Coraliomargarita algicola: one gene and its partner. The protein of the gene in region 2 binds, or shares a complex with, the protein of the main gene of each other region. Links are inferred from orthologs where the notes say so. Each region holds a gene or a part of one and is shown on either strand. Other genes may lie near its edges.

Region 1 (4,179 bases), 500 kb from region 2 along the record:
ATGACATTTTCGATTTCGTCGGGGTTATTGACGGAATCGGGCAGGGCTTGATTGATGTCTTTGTAAGTGAGGAAGCTCTGCTCTTTCGAGAGGCGGATCAGGTTGCGGATGCGCTCGTTGAGCTTTTCTTGCGCCTTGGGGGAGAGCTTGCGCTTTTTGGCGGCTTTCTCAGTGGCAGCTACGAGCTTTGCGTCATCTGTATCATCTTCGGTCACGACTTTTTTCTTGGGCGCGGTTTTTTTCTTAGGTGCGGCTTTCTTCGCGACCTTCTTTTTGGCCGGTGCTTTTTCGGCGTCGGCTTTATTGGTGGGAATTTCTTCTTCTTCGGTATTCTTTTTCGCGGCTGACATAATTAGTTTCGTGAGTTTGTGCGGTCTTAAAGTTGGAGTTGAAGGGGCTGCGCTACGTTGCGGATCAGTGCTTTTTGTTCACGCATCAGCTCTATCTGTGATTCGGGGGCTGCGTTGATGATCTTTTGTTTTAAATGTTTAATCTGGGCGTCTACATGATTACGTCGGAGACGTTCGAGGCAGGATACGATTTGTTTGGCAGGCGCTTCAATGCTGAGTTCGCGGGAATGAATATCGGCTAAGAGTTGGCGTTCTTCAATGGTATCAATGATATTTTCTATTTGGTCGACGCTCTCAATCATTCCTTCGCGCAGCTCCGCAAGTAGGCGTGAGAGTAGGCGGCCAGTGGTGGAATTTGTATTAATCCATTCGTAATCAATAATTTCTGACAGCTTTTTGGCGTGTTCTGGATGATGTAAAACGAGCCAAAGTAGCTCCCAAGCGGCCTGTGTCAATAGCGGGTCTCGGGTTGTCTTGGGAGTGGGGGTGGCTTCTTCGCGACTGAAAGCCGGGCGTGGGGCGGGTCCTTTTGGAAGTCGCGTAGGGCGGCCATGGGGTCGACGTTTACCAGGCGAGCGGCAATCTGGATGTAGTCCTCGCGGGCGACTTCGGACGGCACGTGGTGCAGTAGGTCGAACACTGCGCGTAGAGCGGTGGTCTTTTCGTTGGTGGTCGGGCTGCGTCCTTCAGGGAGGTTGTCGGCGACGAGCAACTCGATGGCGCTTTTGGAATTTTGTCGTAGCGGCTCCAGTGCTTCTGCGCCCTGTTCTCGCAGCAGGTCATCGGGGTCGGCCTTGTCAGGCAACAGTAAGAAGCGGAACTCCAAGCCAGCCTTGAAGGCGAGTGGCAATGCACGTAGCGCGGCTTTTCGGCCTGCGGCGTCGCCGTCGAGTAGGCACTCGATGCTTTTAGGCTCATAGCGGCGTAGTAGGTGCATCTGATCGTCGGTAATGGCGGTGCCCTGCGGGGCGACTGCGGTGTGGAGGCCTACGGACCAGCAGCGAATTGCATCGAGCTGGCCTTCTACCAGCAGGAAGCTTTCTCCGTCTTTGAGGTGAGTGCGGGCGTGATCCATGCCGAAGAGAATACGCCCCTTGTGGAAAATGGGGGTTTCGGGGGAGTTGACGTATTTGGCTTCGCGGGCAGGGTCGTCTTCCGGGGTTTGTGGCAGTTGGCGCGCAGTGAAAGCGACGACGCGACCTTGCACATCGCGGATCGGGATCATCAGGCGGCCACGAAAGCGGGATTTGAAGTATTCGTAATTACGCTCGCCGTCGCGGGCAAAGAATAGCCCGGACTGATGCATGGCTGCAGTCGACACCTTGCGCTCTTTACAGTAGAGTGCGAAAGCATCACGGGCAGCAGGGGCGTAGCCGATCTTGACTTCTTTAGCAGTTTCCGGGGTGAAGCCGCGTTGATTTTTCCAGTAATCGCGGACGGGGCCTGCTTCGGCTGATTCGAGGAACTGCTGGTGAAACCATGTGGTGGCGAGTTCGTGGAGCTCGAAGATCTGTTTGCGCAACGACATTTCTTCGCGCGAGGGGCCGCCTTCTTCGTATTCGAGGGTGATGTTAAACTTTTTTGCCAAGAACTCGACTGCCTCGATGAATTCGAGGTTTTCCTGTTTCATTATAAAAGTGAAACAATCGCCGCCTTCACCGGTGCTGAAGCATTTATAAAAGCCGCGGTCCGGGTGTACGTAAAAGGAGGCCGTTTTTTCCTGCGTGAATGGGCTGAGTCCTTTCCATGAGCGCCCGGCTTTTTTGAGTTGAGCGTAGGGGGAGACGACATCGACCAAGTTGACTTGGTGTTTGATGGTTTCGATTGAGCTTTGTTTAACGCGTGCCAAGGGTTTTGAATAATTACGCTATGCGCGGTGATTAGAGTGATTGATAAGAGTGAGAGTGAGACTAACGGAGACGAGCGACTGCTGCACGTGCCTCGGGGACGAGCGGATGGTTGGGGGCGGTGTCGATGAAACGTAGGTATAGGTTGCGTGCAGTGGGGAGGTCTTTGGATATGCGTTCGTGGCCCCGGGCGAGTGAGAGCGTGATTTCCGGGCTGGTGGGGAAGCGGTCGAAGGCAGTTTCGAGCTCAGCTAGGAATTCGCTGGGTTCTTTGGAGCGTTGCGCGACACGCAGGTAATCGAGCGTGTAGGCGACTTCACGTGGCTCTAGGCGAACCGCTTCGAGTGCTGTGGTTTCGGCGTTTTTGAGTTGTCCGTCGACTAGGTAGGAACGGGAGAGCAGGTTCCAGACGTCTGCCCTGTTGTTTGCAATGCTGATGGCTGCCCAGTATTTACGGATGGCGGATTTGAAGTCGCGGTCCAATGTGGCGGTCTCCGCGTCGGCCATGAGTTCTTCGATGGTGCGAGGGCGTTCGCTGGGGCGGATGGGGGCGACTGATGTCTCTTTGGGTTCGCTGGTGGGGAAGGCCTCGATTTCGATCGGCGCTTCGACTGTTTGTGGCGTAATAGGGTCAGCTGGCGTAATGGGGTCTGCCGGCGCGATGGGAGCGATGCTATAGTTGGTACCTCCGGTGCTGGTGGCCTGGTCGTAGTCGACTTCGAAAGTGATTTCCGGGTCGGCGGGTTCGATCGCTATCGCGGGGTTGAAGGCTATGGGCAGATTGTTGTTTTCTGAGGCATCGATCACGGTGATGTCGGGGTCGATGTCGACGGGCATTTCGCCCTCGATTGCGGGGGCATTGGCCATCGCTTCGGCTGCTTCGAGGTCGGCGATGATTTGCGCCTTGCCTCCAGTTGTTACCGCCGGCTCGTTGTCGCTTGTTGGCGTCGTAGTCTTAGGCGTATCGCTGGTAGTTTGAGCTAATTCGGAGGCGTTTGCCGGAGTTTCTTTTGCTACTTCTTCGGCTTTCGCTTTTTCGGCGGCCGCTTTTGCAGCCGCTGCGGCTTGTTCGGCTTTAGCTTTTTGTTCGGCGGCGGCTCTTTCTGCTGCGGCTTGGGCGGCTTTCTTCTCGGCTTCGGCTTGCGCGAGTTTGGCCTTCATCTCGTTCTGTGCTTTGCGCCAGCGGATGAGTTCCTGTCGTGCTTGGTTCCATTGGCTGGCTTCCACAGCGCCGGGAAATTGTTTGTCGAGTTGAGCGATGGTGGCTTCGGCATCGACCCAGTCTTTTTGGCGCAGGTTGATTTCCAGTAGCGCGAAGAGAGCGGTTAAGGCGTTGGGGTCGTCATTGTCGGCGGCGATTTTTAGCCACGATTCCGCGAGTGGTAGATTGCCCGCTTTGACAAAGAGTTGGCCGATGGAAGCTGCGGTTTCAGGGGCTGGCTTTTTCTTTTCGGGATCGACTCCCTTTAGGTAGGCGTCGAGTGCGGACTGTACTTTGTTTTCTGCCTGGCGGGTTTGACCGAGACGCACCCAGAGCTCGGGTGTCATGGCTTCGGGGGCTTGGGTCGAGAGTTTCTCTAGTAAGTGAGCGGCAGGTTGATTGGCTGCTTCCAGACTCTGGTAGGTTTTGAAAAGTAGCTCGGTATCGTCAGGTGACTGTAGGTAGGCCTGCTCGAGGAAGAAGGCGGCCATCGTGGGGTCGCCTTGTGCGGTGTAGATCTGACCGATGGAGTTGAGGATTTCGAGATCGTTGGGGTAGAGTGTTGCGAGGTTTTCGAGAATTTCCAAAGCTTCGGCGTTCGAGCCAGCCGCAGAGAGGGTGAGGGCTTCTTTGATTTGCGCGGCCTTTTTTTCTTCAGGACTACTGCAACCAATCAGTAAAGTGAAGGTCGTGACCAGTGTAATGAAGAATACGCTTTTGAAGTTTGCTTTTAACATGTGCGGGAATTGTGTTCGGTTTGTGAGTGCATTTAGCAACAAAA
Region 2 (5,471 bases):
GAGTCTGCCACCGCCGCGCGGTATTTAGGGTTTCCGAGAAATGAAAGATCGCCCGCCTGCGCCTCAGCCAGCGACGCGATGCCCTGGATCGTGCCCTCGTATGCGCCGACTGCTTCGCAATCGTTACCGAGAATTTCGAGAATTCGTTGTGTGGAATAAGCTAGTGCCATAATGGGTAGAAAACAAAAAACCCTGCTCTACGCGAGAACAGGGTTTTTGAAAATTTGAAAAATTAAACAATTAGTTGCCTGCGTTCAGCACGGCAATCACAGCATCAGAGATTTCGAGTGCGTCAGAGGAATAGATCACGGTGTTCTTTGGAATCACCAGATCGATGCCCTTATCTTCAGCAACTGTCGTCACAGCTTCAACAGCCTTGGCTTGAAGTGGTGCCAGCTCTTCTTGTTGGCCTTGTTTCGCCAGTTGTTGTGCTTGCTGGCGGAACTGCTGAAGTTCGCCCTGAGCTTGTTGCAGCTTTTGCTGAAGTTGGCCCACTTGAGCTTGAGCTTCAGCGCGCGCTTCGTCGCTGGCAGCCGGGTTCTTGGCTTTTGTTTCGATGCTACGACCTTCACTCACGATCGCCTCGATGTTTGCCTGCATCTTCTTCATTTCTTCTTCCACCGGAGCGACAGAGCCCTTTACCTTTTCAACGGCAGCCTGAAAGTCGGCATAATCAGCGAGCACGCGCTGCACGTCGACGACGCCGACCACGGGAGTCTTTTGCGCGAATAAGCCTGTAGTGACTACAAGCGAGGCAAGAATAAGAGTAGTGATTTTTTTCATATAATATGTATTATGGGTTTGAGACGTTAGAGTTAAGCAGCACTAGAAGCGTGTGCCAAAGGAAAAATTAAACTGTGTGCCACCACCAGCACCCTCGGGGGATGTAATGGGAATACCGAGATCCAGCTTGAGCGGTGAGCCCATAAGCATAATGCGCGCACCAATCCCCCAGTTATCGGCGTAGTCTGACATGCTGAAATCCAAATCATCTGTATTAACAAATCCCCAGTCATAGAACACGACTAGCCCTAAAGGTTCCGCAACTCGGAAAGCATATTCAAAAGAAATCATGGAATACGAGTTACCCCCCACCGATTCATCTTCGTCATCCGGGTCACGCGGGCCCACTTCGCGGTAATCAAATCCACGGAGTGTGTCCGGTCCACCGAGATAGAAACGGTCATAAAAAGGAACGATCTCGCTTTGACCAAATGGCGTCACGCTGCCGACCCGGGCAAGAATCGATAAGGACTGCTTCATCGTATCGAAGGTCGGGATAAAGTGAGCCGTGCGCCCCTCAAACTTGTAGTAGTTTACATCGCCCCCCACGCCCGCGTACTCGAAACTCAAGCTAGAGCGATTGCCCTTGCGCGTAAAAATCAAAGTCTCGCGTGTATCACGTAAGAATGTGAGCCCGACCTTGGAAACAAGCTCCTCACCTTCAGCACGCTGAAACACGTCTGCAATACCGTCACCCGTAATAGAGCCGTCCCCATTATCAACGCCAGTGCCACGATCCACATCGAAAATCTCGACCAGTTCTAGGCGGTAGGAAAGACGCGCTTCAACCAGCTCGAACAGGCGGCGACGCAAGTAGAGCTCGAAGCCTGTGCGAAGTTCATTATAATCGGAGCTATTATAATCGGACTCTGTGCGGTAGAGCTCCACGCCGAATGCAAGGCGCTGCTCAAAGAGCCAAGGCTCCTCAAAGGCGATCAAGATCTGATTACTGCTGGTACCGAGCGAGGCACGGAAGCGGAACTTCTGCCCATCCCCTTGAAATCCATCGCGCCAATTAAAGAGGTCGAAGTTACCCTGCGACATTTCAAAGTAGACCACTGCACTTTCCACCGAGCCGAAACCAGCACCAAAAGTAAAGTTACCTGTACGACCTTCACGAACAGTAATGCCCAAATCTTTACGCCCTGGCACATTTGTGGGCTCGGGGTTCAGGCGCACATCTTCGAAGAAACTGGTATTTTCCAAACGACGCTGGCTCACCTCCATGCGCTTGCGGTCAAACACATCCCCAGGGCTTAGCGCTAATTCGCGCACGATCACCCGCGCTTTGGACTTGGTATTGCCCTCGATCTTAATCGACTCTACGTAAAATTTTTCGCTTTCACTGACACGGAAGACCACGTCAATCTGGCGAGTCTCCATGTTTGGCACCCGCTCAGCGCGCACCCGTGTCTCCAAATAGCCATTGGAGGTGTAGTATTCACGAATCGCGGTTGCCGCGTCATCCACTTCTTGTGGAGAAAATGGACTATTCGTCTCTAATCGCACCGAATTCAATAATTCCGCAGAGGTGTAGATCGTCGCACCTTCGACCGAGAACTCCCCCAGGTAGTAAAGCTGCCCTTCGACCACCGGAATCGTAATCACGATCTCATCGGACTCGATAAAATCGATTTCAACCTGATCTTCGTTGATCTCACAATCGAGATAACCGGAATCACGATAGTATTTACGCAGAATTTTGAGGTCTTCTTTGAATTTCTTTTCGTCGAACTTCCCCGAACCGAGCAACCATGAAAGCCAATTATGCTTCCGTGTATCGAGTTGCTTACGAAGCGTCTTGGAGCTGATCGCATCATTCCCCACAAAGTTAATCTCCTCGATACGCACCTTCCCCCCCTCATCGATGTCGTAATTGACCACCGCATAGCCGGTTGTCTCATCGCGCTGAATTCGGTAATCGACCTCGACATCTGGATAGCCCTTCTCGACGTAATACTCGGCAATCGCGTCTGCACCCACACTGATGCCATACTCATCCAGCGGCATGCCACTCTCGATTTCGGTCTTAGAAGCCAAGCGGGAATCGGAATAAGCCTCATTCCCGGAAAACCGGATGCGCTCGATGGTGTATTTGGAAACCAATTCAAAGACTAAATCGACTTTCTGATCTTGCGCCTTATCCACACGCACTTCCACAAACTCGAAGTGCCCCGTGCTATACAGCGTGCGAATGGATTGATCCAACAGCGCCGGATTGTAATTCATCCCCGGACGCAACTGAATATTGCCAAAGATATACTGATCGCTGACCGAACGAAAGCCGTCGAACTCAGTCACAATGCGGTTGATGACCGGATACGTTTCGGCCTCCTGAGCCACCGAAGTATTAAACGGAAAACCGAGCACGAGCAAGCTAGTGACAGCAAGGAGAAGAGTCTGAATGATTCGCATCTGATCTATTAAGAAAGAATGGCTCGTAGCCTTTAACGGTGGAAATTCTCGTAGCGTGTATAACGGCGGACAAATGTCAGGTCTATTTCACCTACGGGGCCATTCCGCTGCTTTGCAACGATTAATTTAATGTGCTCATGCTCATTATAGAGTCCGCCCCCTTCGACGGTCTCGTCATCGTCGCTCTTTTTGGGCCGGTGCAACAGCATCACCACGTCGGCGTCCTGCTCGATCGAACCGGACTCACGCAAGTCAGATAGGCGCGGATCACGATTCTCTTTCTCCGACTCACGATTGAGCTGACTCAAAACAACCACGGGCACATTCAGCTCTTTGGCCATGCCCTTCATACCGCGAGAAATATCGGCGATCTGCTGCTCACGTTGCATACGGCTATCCGTGCCCTTAATCAGCTGCAAATAGTCGACCACAACCAAGCCCAGCGGGTTCTTCGTATGCAAACGACGCGCTTTGGCTCGAATATCGAGAATGGTGGAGGTCGAGCCGTCATCAATCCACAGCGGCGCTTCCTTCAACTCCTTCACAGTGGTGGCGATGTCGGCCGAATCTTGCTTCGAAATCACGCGATCCCGAATACGCTTCATATCCACACGGGCACGGCTACAAATCAGGCGCATCGCGAGCTGCGCCGCCGTCATTTCCAAACTAAATACAATCACCCCTGCTGGCTTACGGCCACCATCCGGAATCATGGCGTGCTCCGCAAAGTTCATCGCCAAACTGGTTTTACCCACCGAAGGACGCGCAGCGAGCACGATCATCTGCCCGGGGTGGAAGCCGTAGGTCATGCCATCGAGATCGCGGAAGCCGGAGAGCACCCCGTCCGCATCATCGCGCCCATTCAAGAGCGCATGAATATCGGCGACTGCCTCATCCAACGACTGCCGGATGGGAATCGCCGCATCCGTAATACGGTCACGACTGATTTCGAAAATATCCTGCTCGATCTTCTCGATGAAGGTCGTCATGTCCTCCTGCTGCTCATAGCAGGCCTCAATCGCCTCGCGGGAAGTGCGAATCAAACGGCGCAGGAGATACTTCTCGTGTGCACGATTTTCGCAAAATACCGCGCGTGCGCCGCGGTCTCGATACGATCCTGGATCGCATAAATGGTGGCAATACCACCGACCTCTTCTTCGAGGCCATTCTTGCGCAAGTAGTCTAGCAGCAGAATCTCGTCAATCGGATCCCCTGTGGCATAAAGCGCAAGCAGCGCACGAAAAATCTCTTCGTGCGCTGTCTTGTAAAAAAACTCAGGAACAATCTTGGACTCGATACACTCGGTCAAGATCTCACGTCCGCCATCCAGTAGACAAGCGGCAATGAGCCCCTCCTCGGCTTCAATACTATGAGGCTGCACGCGCACGCCATCGTCTTTCGACTCCGACTTACGCTTGCCTTTGTAGTCTCGACCCGAGCGATTCCGATCGAACTTAGAGTTAGAATCAGGCGGCATCGTATTTGAATGTGTCTATACGACAGTGCCTGTTAATTACTCGTCGTCTTCGGCGGCATCTTCAGAATCCGCACCGTCTTCGATCGGATTCTCAGAGACGACTTCAAACTTCAGCTCGGTCTCGATGTCAGCGTGCAACTTAACGGCAGCTGTGTGCGAGCCAAGTTCCTTGATAGGAGCCGCGAGTTGGAGCTGCTTCTTGCTCAGTTCGATGCCTTCTTCCTTGAGGCGCTCCAACAGATCGTTGGCTGTAACTGCACCGAACATCTTACCGCCCTCGCCAGTCTTCACTGCGATGGCAATGCTGGTCTTCTCAACGCGCTCGCTCAATGTGCGTGCGTCTTCGAATTCTTTTTGCTCGCGAGCTTCACGCGCTTTTAGCAGTGACTCGACATGTTTCTTATTCGCTTGCGTGATAGGCAAAGCCAGCTTGCGAGGAAGCAGAAAATTGCGGGCGTAGCCTGCTTTTACGGTGACTGTGTCGCCTTCGGCGCCGAGTCCAGTGATGGGTTGTAAGAGGAGAACCTGATTGTTGGCCATGATACGTTCTTTGATTTAAATGAGTGATTGAAAGAGTAAGAGAAGTTGCAGCTTAGGGTCGCTTAAAAGGGGACGTCTTCATCCAAAGTGTCACCTTCGGCAGAGAAGTCTTGGCTGGCAGCGGGTTTGGACTCGCGCCGTGGGGGCGAGCTCTGCTCGTAACCACCTCCGCTGCCGGAACCACCGCTAGAGTCGTTGTCATCACGACCACCGACAAATTGGAAATTTTCCAAGACAACACCGAGCTTACTACGCT

What was found. The genes of interacting proteins can lie anywhere in the genome.
Region 1: the proteins of SH580_RS07640 (region 2) and dnaG are in contact, whole or in part, in a crystal structure (PDB 2R6A), measured with the Geobacillus stearothermophilus proteins. The link is inferred for Coraliomargarita algicola from one-to-one orthologs. Residues at the interface, in WP_033016901.1 of Geobacillus stearothermophilus: Ser13, Glu15, Ala16, Gln18, Glu91, Leu92, Asp94, Ala95, Val96, Pro97, Thr98, Ala99, Ala100, Asn101, Tyr104, Tyr105, Ile108; in WP_049624496.1 of Geobacillus stearothermophilus: Lys456, Leu457, Leu458, Pro459, Ala460, Asn463, Ala464, Leu467, Leu535, Leu536, Ile537, Ala538, Gln544, Glu545, Asp548, Tyr549, His552.

Annotation. Positions count from the first base shown.
Region 1 is NZ_CP138858.1:2,480,204-2,484,382, reverse strand. What follows is about bases 1-2,942. They hold dnaG (DNA primase), read right to left. Parts: upstream 2,200-2,942; coding sequence 802-2,199; downstream 1-801. Other genes in these bases: SH580_RS09895 (tetratricopeptide repeat protein), read right to left, coding at 2,261-2,942; SH580_RS09905 (DNA primase), read right to left, coding at 377-805; rpoD (RNA polymerase sigma factor RpoD), read right to left, coding at 1-350. Also shown: more of SH580_RS09895, read right to left, coding at 2,943-4,135. UniProt on the Escherichia coli protein: RNA polymerase that catalyzes the synthesis of short RNA molecules used as primers for DNA polymerase during DNA replication.
Region 2 is NZ_CP138858.1:1,976,719-1,982,189, forward strand. What follows is about bases 2,237-5,232. They hold SH580_RS07640 (replicative DNA helicase), read right to left. Parts: upstream 4,242-5,232; coding sequence 3,231-4,241; downstream 2,237-3,230. Other genes in these bases: bamA (outer membrane protein assembly factor BamA), read right to left, coding at 2,237-3,198; SH580_RS07645 (DnaB-like helicase N-terminal domain-containing protein), read right to left, coding at 4,238-4,675; rplI (50S ribosomal protein L9), read right to left, coding at 4,712-5,215. In the rest of the region: lpxD (UDP-3-O-(3-hydroxymyristoyl)glucosamine N-acyltransferase), read right to left, coding at 1-170; SH580_RS07630 (OmpH/Skp family outer membrane protein), read right to left, coding at 241-783; more of bamA, read right to left, coding at 826-2,236; SH580_RS07655 (single-stranded DNA-binding protein), read right to left, coding at 5,278-5,471. UniProt on the Escherichia coli protein: The main replicative DNA helicase, it participates in initiation and elongation during chromosome replication. Travels ahead of the DNA replisome, separating dsDNA into templates for DNA synthesis.